DNA from 3 places in the Nocardia sp. NPDC049935 genome. Region 2 is predicted to be linked to each of the others. Evidence: riboswitches for the same ligand, from Rfam matches in the RefSeq annotation. Region 2 holds a riboswitch; each other region holds the start of a gene.
The links. Region 2 has a riboswitch for S-adenosylmethionine ahead of ACZ6SF_RS10835 (rhodanese-like domain-containing protein). Riboswitches for the same ligand answer to the same signal wherever they lie in the genome.
Positions count from the first base shown of each region.

Region 1: linked by a shared signal. The riboswitch ahead of metX (homoserine O-acetyltransferase MetX) and the one ahead of ACZ6SF_RS10835 (rhodanese-like domain-containing protein) in region 2 are both predicted to bind S-adenosylmethionine.
Region 3: linked by a shared signal. The riboswitch ahead of ACZ6SF_RS08040 (aminotransferase class V-fold PLP-dependent enzyme) and the one ahead of ACZ6SF_RS10835 (rhodanese-like domain-containing protein) in region 2 are both predicted to bind S-adenosylmethionine.

Region 1 covers NZ_JBVJHV010000005.1:177,865-182,070, reverse strand. Annotated here, with positions in the region: gene ACZ6SF_RS20715 (DUF6745 domain-containing protein) at 1-801, shown strand, start outside; gene ACZ6SF_RS20710 (DUF3017 domain-containing protein) at 910-1,155, shown strand; gene metX (homoserine O-acetyltransferase MetX) at 1,163-2,308, opposite strand; SAM riboswitch class IV at 2,596-2,706, opposite strand; gene ACZ6SF_RS20700 (NADP-dependent isocitrate dehydrogenase) at 2,981-4,198, shown strand.
Region 2 covers NZ_JBVJHV010000002.1:562,615-566,820, reverse strand. Annotated here, with positions in the region: gene ACZ6SF_RS10850 (amidohydrolase family protein) at 1-4, opposite strand, end outside; gene ACZ6SF_RS10845 (FAD-dependent oxidoreductase) at 76-1,464, opposite strand; gene ACZ6SF_RS10840 (Rv0361 family membrane protein) at 1,694-2,164, shown strand; SAM riboswitch class IV at 2,229-2,341, shown strand; gene ACZ6SF_RS10835 (rhodanese-like domain-containing protein) at 2,359-2,775, shown strand; gene ACZ6SF_RS10830 (O-succinylhomoserine sulfhydrylase) at 2,772-3,983, shown strand.
Region 3 covers NZ_JBVJHV010000001.1:1,780,476-1,784,681, forward strand. Annotated here, with positions in the region: gene ACZ6SF_RS08035 (HD domain-containing protein) at 1-530, shown strand, start outside; gene ACZ6SF_RS08040 (aminotransferase class V-fold PLP-dependent enzyme) at 540-1,850, opposite strand; SAM riboswitch class IV at 1,896-2,009, opposite strand; gene ACZ6SF_RS08045 (LLM class flavin-dependent oxidoreductase) at 2,206-3,267, shown strand; gene ACZ6SF_RS08050 (aldo/keto reductase) at 3,285-4,206, opposite strand, start outside.

The sequences.
Region 1 (4,206 bases), on a different contig from region 2:
CCGCGCGGGTTCGCCCGGCACTGGCAGGCCGAGGGAGCCGGTCTGTGGGAACTGACCGATCCGGTGGTGACGCGAATCCGTGACGCGGTGGTCGCGGGCCTGCTCCCGGAGTCCGCGAGCGGCCCGGAACAGCGGAGCCCGCGGGACTCGGAGCCGACCGCCTCCGCGCGGGAACCGCGTATTCGTCTGCTGCTGCTGGACGCGGTGCTGGGTCAGCACGACGCCGCGTGGCTGTCCGCCTTCGATGCCGGTGCGGGGTCGGCATTGGCGGGTCTGGCAGCCGTGGCGCGGGAAGCGGGCTGGTGGTGGCCCTACGAGAACCTCGCGGTGCTCAGTGAACGCCCCACCGCCCTGCACCGCGACGAGGCCGGCCGGCTGGATCGCGCCGACGGCCCCGCCGTCGGGTACGCCGACGGGTTCGCCCTCTACGCCTGGCGCGGGATGCCGGTGCCCGGTGAGTTCCTCGCCGAACTGGCCACACTCACCGCCGACCGCATCCGCACCGAGGAGAACGCGGAACTGCGGCGCGTCATGCTCGAGCACTACGGCTACGAGCGTTACCTCACGGAATCCGGCGCCGAGCCGCTGCAGCGCGACGAGACCGGGATCCTGTGGCGGATCGCGCTGACCGGCGACGAGGACGTGGTGATGGTGGAGGTGGTCAATTCCACCCCCGAGCCGGACGGCACCAGCCGCACCTACTGGCTGCGGGTCCCGCCCGCCACCCGCACCGCCCGGGAGGGCGTCGCCTGGACATTCGGCCTCGGCGCCGCGGAGTACGCCCCGGTCGCGCAGACCTGACCCGTCGCGTCTGGAACAATCGCATCCGTGACCGACGCCGAGATCCTGACCGACGACGCTCCCGGCACCGGCAACCGCTGGCGGGGTTTCCTGCGCTGTCATCTGCCGATGGCCGTGGTGGTACTCGTGATCCTGGTCGCCGTGGTCTTCGTCGCTCAGGATCGCTGGCGTCGCGGGGCCTTCTTCTTCGGCGGGGCGACGCTGATCGCCGCGGCGTTCCGCCTGTGCCTGCCGACTGCCCGGGTCGGCCTGCTCGCCGTGCGCAGCCGTCCGTTCGACGTGGGCGCGCTGACGCTGCTCGGCAGCTCCATCGTGTTCCTGGCCGCCACCATCAACACCCTCGGGGTGGGATAGCCCGCGGTCAGCGGGAAGTGCGCGCCAGGTTCATCGTCTGGACCAGCAGTTTGCCGATGGCCGCCGCCTCGGTGAGGAAACCGTCGTGGCCGTCGCGGGAGGCGATGACCTCGAAATGGCGGCATCCGGCCAGGCCCTCGGCCAGCTCCCGCTGGGTGTGCAGCGGGTAGAGCCGGTCGGAGTCGATACCGCCGACGATGCACGGCACCTCGGCGGTGGCCATGGCCGCCTCGATACCGCCGCGCCCGCGGCCGATATCGTGGCGGTTCATCGCCTCGCTGAGCAGCACGTAGGTGGCGGGATCGAAGCGCTTGCCCAGTTTCTCGGCCTGGTATTCGAGATAGCTCTGGACCGCGTAGCGGCCGCCGTCCCAGGGGTCCTCGCCCTGCTGGGGGCTGTTGCCGAACCGGCTGTCCAGTTCGACCTCGGTGCGGTAGGTCAGATGCGCGATCCGCCGCGCGATACCCATTCCCGTCATCGGCGCGCGACCGGTGCCGTGATAGTCCCCGCCCTGCCAGTCGGGGTCACCGGTGATCGCGGCGATCTGGGTGGTCTGGGTGCCGATCTGGTCGGCGGTGGCCCGCGCCCCGACCGCCAGCACCAGCGCCGCGGCCAGCCGGTCCGGTGCGCCGAGCATCCACTCGAGGACGCGCATACCGCCCATCGAACCGCCGACCGCGGCGGCCAGGCGTTCGATGCCGAGCAGATCGAAGAGCCGGAACTCGGCGGCGACCTGGTCGCGGATGGAGATCTCCGGGAACCGCGAACCCCAGGGCGCGCCGTCCGGCGCGGCGGAGGCGGGACCGGTACTGCCCTGGCAGCCGCCGAGCACGTTGGTCGCCACGACGCACCATTCGTCGGTATCGATCGGCGCACCCGGCCCGACCATCCCGTTCCACCATCCGGGCGAGGGATGATCGGCATCCGGTTCGCCCACCACGTGGGAGTCGCCGGTCAGAGCGTGCTCGATCAGCACAACATTGTCCCCGGCCGGGGACAATTCGCCCCAGCGCTGGACCGTCAGCCGGATATCGGGCAGATGGGCCCCGTTCTCCAGCGTCAGATCACCGATCGAGACGAGACCCGGCGTGCCGTCGGGTGGTGGCAGCTGTGCCACGGGACGGGCCGTGGTCCGTTCGGTGCCCACCGTCACGCGACGGCTTCCGTGCGCAGAACCGGCCTACAACGCGATACCTGACAGGTATCAATGGCTCGGACGCCGGTCGGGACCCGCCCGGTTCCGGAGCGACCAGAGGGAGGGAGCGCAGCGACCGACCGCCGGGAGTGAAGAACCGGGTCAATAGGGCCCCGACCCCGCGGCGCCGGAGGCGACGCCAAAAATACAGTCATATCGTGCTCCAGAAAATAGGGGGTTGCTCGCCGAAACGCCGGAGTGTCACGATCGACGTGACCGGCACCGGGACATAACGGCAGCCTCCTCGTGTGCGCTTGCTCCCGGCTTTCGGAAGCCCGGTCATCACCCGGAGCACCCCACCGCAGCAGGAGGGTTGCCGGCCAGCGAGCCGGGGCTTGGCGCTGGCGCTCATGACCTGATCAACATGGTAGCGGGACCCTCGAGGGGATCGAAATCGGCATCGGGGGCCACCGGGTAATCTTGTGGCACGACTCACTCTGTGACATCTCACGACCGGGGCTGGCTGCACCGTGAGGACACCACAAGCAGTACGCTCGTCTTGGTTACACCAGACGTCTCGTGGACAACGCGGGATGTATACGTTGTCTGTTGAACAGCTGGGGTCCGCTCACAAGCGTGTTCGCCTGGCCGTCCAATGAGGGCACCAGTCTTAGGAGGACACGAAGATCCATGTCCAAGATCAAGGTTGAAGGCACCGTCGTCGAACTCGACGGCGACGAGATGACCCGGATCATCTGGCAGTTCATCAAGGACAAGCTGATCCACCCGTACCTCGACCTGAACCTCGAGTACTACGACCTCGGCATCGAGTACCGCGACAAGACCGACGACCAGGTCACGGTCGACGCGGCCAACGCCATCAAACAGCACGGTGTCGGCGTCAAATGCGCGACGATCACTCCTGACGAGGCCCGCGTCGAAGAGTTCGGTCTCAAGAAGATGTGGCGTTCACCCAACGGCACCATCCGCAATATCCTCGGCGGCACCATCTTCCGCGCCCCGATCATCATCTCCAACGTCCCGCGTCTGGTTCCGGGCTGGACCAAGCCGATCATCATCGGCCGTCACGCCTTCGGCGACCAGTACCGCGCCACCGATTTCAAGGTCTTCCAGGCCGGCACCGTCACCCTCACCTTCACCCCCGAGGACGGCAGCGAGCCGATCGTGCACGAGGTCGTGCAGATGCCGGAAGACGGCGGCGTCGTGATGGGTATGTACAACTTCAAGAAGTCCATCGAGGATTTCGCGCGGGCCTCGTTCAACTACGGCCTGCAGCAGAACTACCCCGTCTACATGTCGACGAAGAACACCATCCTCAAGGCCTACGACGGCATGTTCAAGGACACCTTCGAGGAAGTGTTCGAGGCCGAGTTCAAGAGCCAGTTCGAGGCGGCCGGCCTCACCTACGAGCACCGGCTGATCGACGATATGGTCGCCTCCTCCATGAAGTGGGAGGGCGGCTACGTCTGGGCGTGCAAGAACTACGACGGCGATGTGCAGTCCGATACCGTCGCCCAGGGCTTCGGTTCGCTGGGTCTGATGACCTCGGTGCTGCTGACCCCGGACGGCCAGACCTGTGAGGCCGAGGCCGCGCACGGCACCGTCACCCGGCACTACCGTCAGCACCAGCAGGGCAAGCCGACCTCGACCAACCCGATCGCGTCGATCTTCGCCTGGACCCGCGGCCTCGAACACCGCGGCAAGCTGGACAACACCCCCGAGGTGATCGGCTTCGCGCAGACCCTCGAGGACGTGGTCATCAAGACCGTCGAGGGCGGGCAGATGACCAAGGATCTCGCACTGCTGGTCGGTGGCGACCAGGGCTACCTGAGCACCGAGGAGTTCCTCGCCGCACTGGACGCCAACCTGGCGCGCGCACTGCGCTGATCCTCGCC
Region 2 (4,206 bases):
ACACTGATACAGCATGCCTGATAGATCGGGGCGCCCGCTCCTCCCAGCACTGAACCGGCAGGAGCGGGCCGCGACTCATACCTTGTGCGGTTCGCTCGCGCGCAGCATGTCTTCGCGCTCCACGACCTTGACCCGCTCCCGGCCCTCGGGCTCGCCGAGCGACCGCTCGTGGGCGTCGAGCCGGTACCAGCCCGCCCAGGTGGTGAACGGAATACCCCGGCCCTCCAGGAACTCCAGCACCGCTTCGGGCTCGGGGCTCTCGGCCGGGGTGAAGTTCACGCTGTCGTCGACGAGGCAGGCCACCGTCTCGTTGGCGTCGCCCTTGGTGTGGCCGATCAGGCCGACCGGGCCGCGTTTGATCCAGCCGGTCACGTAGGTGCCGGACATGTACCGGGCCGCGCCGTCGGCGTTCTCGTCGACCAGCACCCGGCCGGCCTCGTTCGGGATGACGCCGGCCTGGTCGTCGAACGGCAGTTCCGAGATGTTCTGCGACAGATAGCCCACCGCCCGGTACACCGACTGCACATCCCAATCCTTGAAGGTGCCGGTGCCCTTCACATTGCCGGTGCCGTCGAGCTGGGTGCGCTCGGTGCGCAGGCCCACGACCTTGCCGTCCTCGCCGAGGATCTCCGAGGGGGATTCGAAGAAGTGCAGGAACAGTTTGTGCGGGCGATCGCCCTGATCCCGGATGGCCCACTGTTCGAGGGTGTTGGCGACCATATCGACCTGCTTGGAATGCCGCCGCGCCGCTTCCGAGCCCTCGTCGTAGTCGATGTCCTCGGGATCGACGATCACCTCGATCGTCGGGGAATGATCCAGTTCGCGCAGTTCCAGGGGCGTGAACTTCGCCTGCGCCGGACCGCGCCGCCCGAACACGTGCACCTCGACGGCCTTGTTCGCCTTGAGGCCCTCGTAGACGTTCGGCGGGATCTCGGTCGGCAGCAGTTCGTCACCGGTCTTGGCCAGTACGCGCGCCACGTCGAGCGCCACATTGCCGACGCCGAGCACCGCGACCTTCTCCGCGTCCAGCGGCCAGGTCCGCGGCACATCCGGGTGGCCGTCGTACCAGGACACGAAATCGGCGGCGCCGTAGGAACCGTCCAGGTCGATACCCGGGATCGGCAGCGCACGGTCGGCGTTGGCGCCGGTGGAGAAGATCACCGCGTCGTAGAAGCGCTTCAGATCCGAGAGGGTGATATCGGTGCCGTAGTCGATATTGCCCAGCAGCCGGACCTGCTCCTTGTCCAGCACCTTGTGCAGCGCGGTCACGATCCCCTTGATGCGGGGATGGTCCGGCGCGACGCCGTAGCGGATCAGTCCGAACGGCGCGGGCATCCGCTCGAACAGATCGATCGACACGTCGGCGTCCGACTTCATCAGTGCGTCGGCGGCATAGATCCCGGCCGGACCGGCTCCCACGATCGCGATCCGAAGCGGGCGGTTCGCTTCCTTCTGCTCGGTCATCAGTTTCGCGCACCCTTATCGGTCGAGAGATTCACTGGCGTTGTTGTTAGCTTAGGCTAAGTTGACGCGCGGCCTGTCTGCACCATCGCCCCGCCTTGCGCGGGCGGCTCGTTCGCCGTCGGTCTTCCCACGTCTCCGCGGTGACTGCCGTGCAGCAGCACCCGCCTCACCCGCGATTCTATCGGGGTGCGGGCACACGCCGATCCGGGGACCAGGGATGATCGTCTGTATGAGCGATCCCGGACCCACCGAGGAGCAGCCGGCCGCCGAAACGGGCGGCGACGAGGCACCGCGCACGATCACCCCGTTCATCGTGGCCGCGGTACTCGCGGCCCTGGTCCTGGGTGGTGTGCTGATCGCCGGGCTGGTGGCGCCCGCTGAGAAAAATGTCACAGAATCCGACCGCATCGCCGGAGCGGTCCGTGAGTTCGGCGACGCGAGCAGCCGCTTCGGGCCGGAACCGCCGCGGGAGGCGGTCTGCCCCGGGTTCGTGCCCGCCCGCTCACCGCTGGCCGGGCAGCTGAAACCCGGCGAAACCGGGAAGGACGTCGAGATCGAGAGATTCGGCGCCGTCCAGGTCAACGGCGAGAACGCGACCATCGAGGTGACCAGCCGCGTCGAAGGCGAGGAAAGAACCGCGACCTGGTGGCTGTTCAAGGCCGACGGCGAGTGGAAGGTGTGCAACCAGCCGGTCGAATAGCTTTCACCCGGCCCGTCAACCGGGGTTTGACACGACGGGGCGCGGCGGGCAATCTCATCCCTTAGGTCATGAGTGCCAGCGCCAAGCCCCGGCTCGCTGGTCGGCAACCCTCCTCCGCGGTGGGGTGCTCCGGGTGACGACCTGGCGTGCATCGAACGGATGCGGCAAGTGCGGATTCGCAGGAGGTACCACGTATGAGTTACGCAGGGGATATCGAGCCGAAGCAGGCATGGGAACTGCTCACCGGGCATCCCGACGCCGTCCTGGTGGACGTGCGCACCGAAGCCGAATGGAAGTTCGTCGGCGTTCCCGACACCAGCGGTATCGCCACCCCGACCGTGCTGGTCGAATGGGTCGATTCCACCGGCACCCGCAACGCGGGATTCCTGGACCAGTTGCGCCGCGCCCTGGGCGACCGCCCGGCCGACGCCCCGGTGGTGTTCCTGTGCCGGTCCGGCCAGCGGTCGGCGCATGCCGCCGACGCCGCCACCGCCGCGGGTATCGCCCCCTCGTACAACGTCACCGAAGGCTTCGAAGGGCCGCTCGACGAATTCGGCCATCGTGGCGAGTCGGGCTGGCGGGCCGACGGCCTGCCCTGGCGGCAGTCGTGATCGGCGGCGGTGCGTTCGAGCGCGCCCTGCCCGAAGGTGTCGGACCGGCGACGCTCGGCGTCCGCGGCGGGCTCAACCGCTCCGGTTTCGAGGAGACCTCCGAGGCGCTCTACCTGAACTCCGGGTTCGTCTACGCCAGCGCCGAGGACGCCGAAGCCGCGTTCACCGGCGACCTCCCGCATTTCGTGTACTCCCGCTACGGCAACCCGACCGTGGAGATGTTCCAGGAACGGATGCGGCTGCTCGACGGCGCCGAAGCCTGTTTCGCCACCGCCAGCGGTATGGCCGCGGTCTTCGTCGCCCTCGGCGCCCTGCTGAAGGCCGGCGACCGGCTGGTGGCGGCGCGCAGCCTGTTCGGATCATGTTTCGTGGTCTGCAACGAGATCCTGCCGCGCTGGGGTGTGGAAACCGTTTTCGTCGACGGTGAGGACCTCGGCCAGTGGGAGGCGGCACTGTCGGTCCCCACCACGGCGGTGTTCTTCGAAACGCCCGCCAACCCGATGCAGACGCTGGTGGATGTGCGCAAGGTCAGCGAACTCGCCCACGCCGCCGGCGCCCAGGTGGTCCTGGACAATGTCTTCGCCACCCCGCTGCTGCAGCGCGGCTTCGACCTCGGCGCCGATGTACTCGTGTACTCGGGCACCAAACATATCGACGGCCAGGGCCGGGTCCTGGGCGGCGCGATCCTCGGCTCCGCCGAATACATCGACGGCCCGGTCAAAACGCTGATGCGCCACACCGGCCCGGCGCTCAGCCCCTTCAACGCCTGGACGCTGCTCAAAGGCCTGGAAACCATGCCGCTGCGCGTACGGCAGTCCACCGATTCGGCCCTGCGCATCGCCCGCTACCTGGACGAACACCCCGCGGTGGAATGGGTGCGGTACCCCTTCCTCGAAACCCACCCGCAGTACGCACTGGCCACCTCCCAGATGAGCGGCGGCGGCACCGTGGTCACCTTCGAACTGAAGGCGAACGCGGACGAGGCCAAGAAACGGGCCTTCGAAGTACTCAACGGCCTGCGCATCGTCGATATCTCCAACAACCTCGGCGACGCGAAATCCCTCATCACCCACCCCGCGACCACCACCCACCGGGCGATGGGACCGGAAGGGCGCGCCGGAATCGGACTGTCGGACGGGGTGGTCCGGCTCTCGGTCGGCCTCGAGGACATCGAGGACCTCCTGGGCGACCTGGACCGGGCGCTGTAATTTTGGAGCGGCTCCGCCGCTCGAGGGTGGGGCTGTGATTTTGGAGGCGCTCCGCGCCTCGAGGGTGGGGCCCCTGGTAGCCCGGTTCTTCACTCCCGGCGGTCGGTCGCTGCGCTCCCTTCCTCTGGTCGCTCCAGAACCGGGCGGGCCCCACCCCATGGGGTGCGACCATGTGGACAAAGGTGAGAGCACGCTGGAGCGCCCGCACCGGCCCCCGGCATCC
Region 3 (4,206 bases), on a different contig from region 2:
GGGTCTACCTGTTCGGGATGCTCCAGGGCCGGCGGCGCGGCCTGGAGCCCGACCCCGAACTGCTGTATGTCGGCGCCCTGTTCCACGATCTCGGGCTGACCGACAGATACCGCACCGCCGACCGGCGCTTCGAAATCGACGGTGCGGCAGAAGCGCGCCGTTTCCTCATCGATCACGGTATCGATGCCGCGTCGGCACAGCGGGTGTGGACCGCCATCGCGCTGCACACCACACCCGGCGTTCCCGAACATATGGAGGCCGAGATCGCGCTGGTCACGGCCGGAGTCGAAACCGACGTGCTCGGAATCGGCTACCGGGATCTGGACCCGGCCGATATCCGGGAGGTGGTGGCCGCGCATCCGCGGCCGGACTTCAAGAAGCAGATCCTCGCCGCGTTCACCCACGGTTTCGCCGACCGGCCCGACACCACATTCGGCACCGTCAACGCCGATGTGCTCGCCCACTTCCTGCCCGGTTTCCGGCGTACCGATTTCGTCGAGGTCATCGAGAACAGTCCCTGGCCGGAATGAGCGCCGATCTCAGACGCAGGGCGCGGCGCCCGCCGCCCCGCCGGCGGTCAGTCCCGGGCGGGTCTCCGGCACCGGATCCCAGTGTCCGCCCACACCCGTGTAATGCCAGGCCGGACCGTCGGCGACCAGGGCGCGCACCGCGTCGAGCAGCCGGTCGACATGGGCCTCGGTGGTACCCAGCCCGATACTCGCGCGCAGACCCGCCTCGATTCCGAACCGCGCCAGCAGCGGGTGGGCGCAGAACCGGCCGTCCCGGACGCCGATCGCGTGTTCGGCCGACAGATACGCCGCGACCCGGCCGGGCTCGTACCCGGCCACCGTGAAGGCCACGATCCCGACACAGTCGCCGGTATCCGGCCAGATCCGCAGGCAGCGCACGCCCGCGATATCGGCCAGACCGGCCCGCAGCCGTCCGGTGAGCGCACGCTCCCGGGTCTCGGCCGCATCGCGGGATTCGGCCAGTGCGTCGCAGGCGGCGGCCAGGGCCGCGGCCCCCAGGACGTTCGGTGATCCCGCCTCGTGCCGGTGCGGCGCGGCCGCCCAGCTCGCACTGTCGGCCGTCACCTCGGTGACCGCGCCGCCACCGGCCAGATACGGCGGCGCCGCGTCGAGCCAGTCGCGCCGGCCGGCGAGCACGCCCGCGCCGAACGGCGCATACAGTTTGTGCCCGGACAGTGCCAGATAGTCGATACCGGCGGCCCGCAGGTCGATCCGCCGGTGCGGCGCCAGCTGCGCGGCGTCCACCAGGATCCGCGCCCCGCACTGATGGGCCAGCGCGGCGAGCCGCTCCAGCGGCAGCACCTCGCCGGTCACATTCGAGGCCCCGGTCACCGCGAGCAGCGCCGCGGGTTTCGCGCACAGTTCGGCGGCCAGCCGGCGCAAGGTCTCCTCGACGGTATCCGCGGCCCGCACCACCCGGCGGCCGTGCCGCTGCCACGGCAGGAAGTTCGCGTGATGTTCGATATCGAGCACCACGGTATCGCCGGGCACACAGCTCGCGAGCAGATTCAGCGCGTCGGTGGTGTTGCGGGTGAACACCACGACCTGATCGGTATCGCAGCCCAGGAACCGGCCCACCGTCTCCCGCGACGCCTCGTAGCACCGGGTGGAGATCCGCGAGGCGTAACCGGCGCCCCGGTGCACGCTCGCGTAGTAGGGCAGCAGTTCGGCGACCCGCGCGGCGACGCCGGACAGAGCGGGCGCGCTCGCCGCGTAGTCGAAGTTCGCGTAGTCGAGTTCACCGCCCTGTACCAGCGGCACCCGCAGGTCGTCGCCGGTCACCCGGGCGGGGGCGCAGGTGGGGTCGAGTACAGCGGTCATCGGGCAATCCCTTCGTGGAGGGACTCCGGAGCCATCGGAGAACGGAGTCCGCGCTTGCCGCGCTCGGTCGAGCCGCGGCCCGGTCGTCACCCGGGGCACCCCACCGCGGAGGAGGGTTGCCGGCCAGCAAGCCGGGGCTTGACGCTGGCACTCATGACCTGATCCGAAACCTTTGCAGACACCTCGCGGGCTTGTCAACCGCGCCGCACCGTGCCCGCGCGATCCGCCCGGCACCGGGCCGTCGCCTCCTTCGGATCACGGTGATCGAGTCCGTGGACCCGGAAACTTCGGCGGCGCACCATATCCCGTGCGGCCACGAGTCGCCGTTGGTCATCCGCCGCCGACCCCCAGGAATATGCCGATGAGCGCCGAATTTCTCTGGTACATCCCGAACCAGGCCCGGCCCGGGCATCGCGGCGAACCGGTGACCGACGATCACAACAGTATCGGGACGCTGACCACCCAGGCCGAAGCGCTGGAACAGCACGGATGGACCGGTGCACTACTCGGCACCGGCTGGGGCCGGCCCGACACCTTCACGGTCGCGACCGCGCTCGCCGCCCGGACCACCACCTTCGAGCCGCTAATCGCGGTCCGGCCCGGTTATTGGCGCCCCGCGCATTTCGCCTCCGCCGCCGCGAGTCTCGATCACCTCACCGGTGGCCGGGTGCGCGTCAATATCGTCTCCGGTAAGGACGATCTCGCCGCCTACGGTGAAAGCGAGGACGACCAGGCGGACCGCTATGCCCGCACCCGCGAGTTCATGCAGCTGGTCCGCCGGTTGTGGACCGAGGACAACGTCACCTATCGCGGTGACCACTACCGGGTCACCGATTCCACCGTCGAACCGCGGATCGCCGCGCGACCGGGCCGGCCGCATCCGCTGCTGTACTTCGGCGGCGCGTCGGCGGCGGCCGAACGCGTCGCCGCCGCCGAAGCCGATGTGCAGTTGTTCTGGGGCGAACCCCTGTCCGGCGTCCGCGAGCGGATCGACCGGCTGCGCGCCCTGAGCGACGAACTGGGCCGCCGGCACGCGCCGCTGCGATTCGGGCTGCGGATCACCACCTTCGTCCGCGATACCACCGAACAGGCCTGGGCCGAGGCGGAAGCGAAGGTCGCCGCGATGGCCGCCGCGTCCGGCGCCGCGCCGCGCCGCCACGCCGCGGTGGGCCAGCAGCGCCTGCTCGACCTCGCCGCGCGCGGTGAGGTCCTCGACGACAACCTCTACACCACCCCCGGCACGGTCGGTGGCGGCGGCGCGGCCACCACCTGGCTGGTGGGCTCCGCCGAGGATGTCGCGAAATCGCTGCGCCGCTACCAGGATCTCGGCATCACCCATTTCGTCCTGTCCGATACTCCGTACCTGCGGGAGATCCGCCGGCAGGGCACCCGGCTCCTGCCGCTGCTCCGCGACTGAGCCGGGTACAGGGCCGATCAGAGATTCAGTCCGGTGCCGTGGATTCCGTGTTCGTCGATCAGCGCGAGTTCGTCGTCGGTGAGTTCCGGGAAATCCACCGCGGCGATATTGTGATCGAGCTGCGCGGTACTGCTGGCACCGATCAGCGCAGAGGTGACCTCCGGCCGTCGCAGCACCCATTGGAGGGCGAGCTGGGCCAGCGACTGCCCCCGGGCCGCCGCGAGTTTCGCGAGTTCGGCGGTCCGCGCCCGGTAGGTCTCGTCGATCACATCCGGTGACAGGAAGGTGCTGTTCTGCGCCCGCGCGCCGTCGGGGATACCGTCCAGGTATTTATCGGTGAGCAGGCCTTGGGCCAGCGGCGAGTACACGATGACCCCGAACCCGTCCTGGTCGGCGGTCTCCAGCAGGCCGTTGCGCTCGGGCCGCCGGTCGTAGATCGAGTACCGGGCCTGGTGGATGAGCAGGGGGACACCGGCCGCGCGGAGCAGTTCGGCGGCGGCGTGGGCGCGTTCGGGCGGATAGTTCGAGATCCCCACGTAGAGCGCTTTACCCTGCTGGACGGCCGAGACCAGCGCGCCCACGGTCTCCTCCAGGGGCGTACCGGAATCCGGGCTGTGGTGGTAGAAGATATCGACATAGTCGGTGCCCAGATCACGCAGGCTGTGCTCGAGCGAGGTGAGCAGCGATTTCCGCGAACCGCCCCGCAGGTAGGGGCTCGGCCCGATCGGGTTCCCGGCCTTGGTCGACAGGATGAGTTCGTCGCGGTAGCGCGCGAGATCGGCGCCCAGAACGCGCCCGAAGTTCTGCTGGGCGGCGCGATGCGGCGGACCGTAGCGGTCGGCGTTGTCGAAATGGGTGATGCCGAGATCGAAGGCCCGCAGGATGATCTCGCGCTGGGTCGCGGCGGAATAGTCGCTGCCGAATTTCTGCCACAGACCG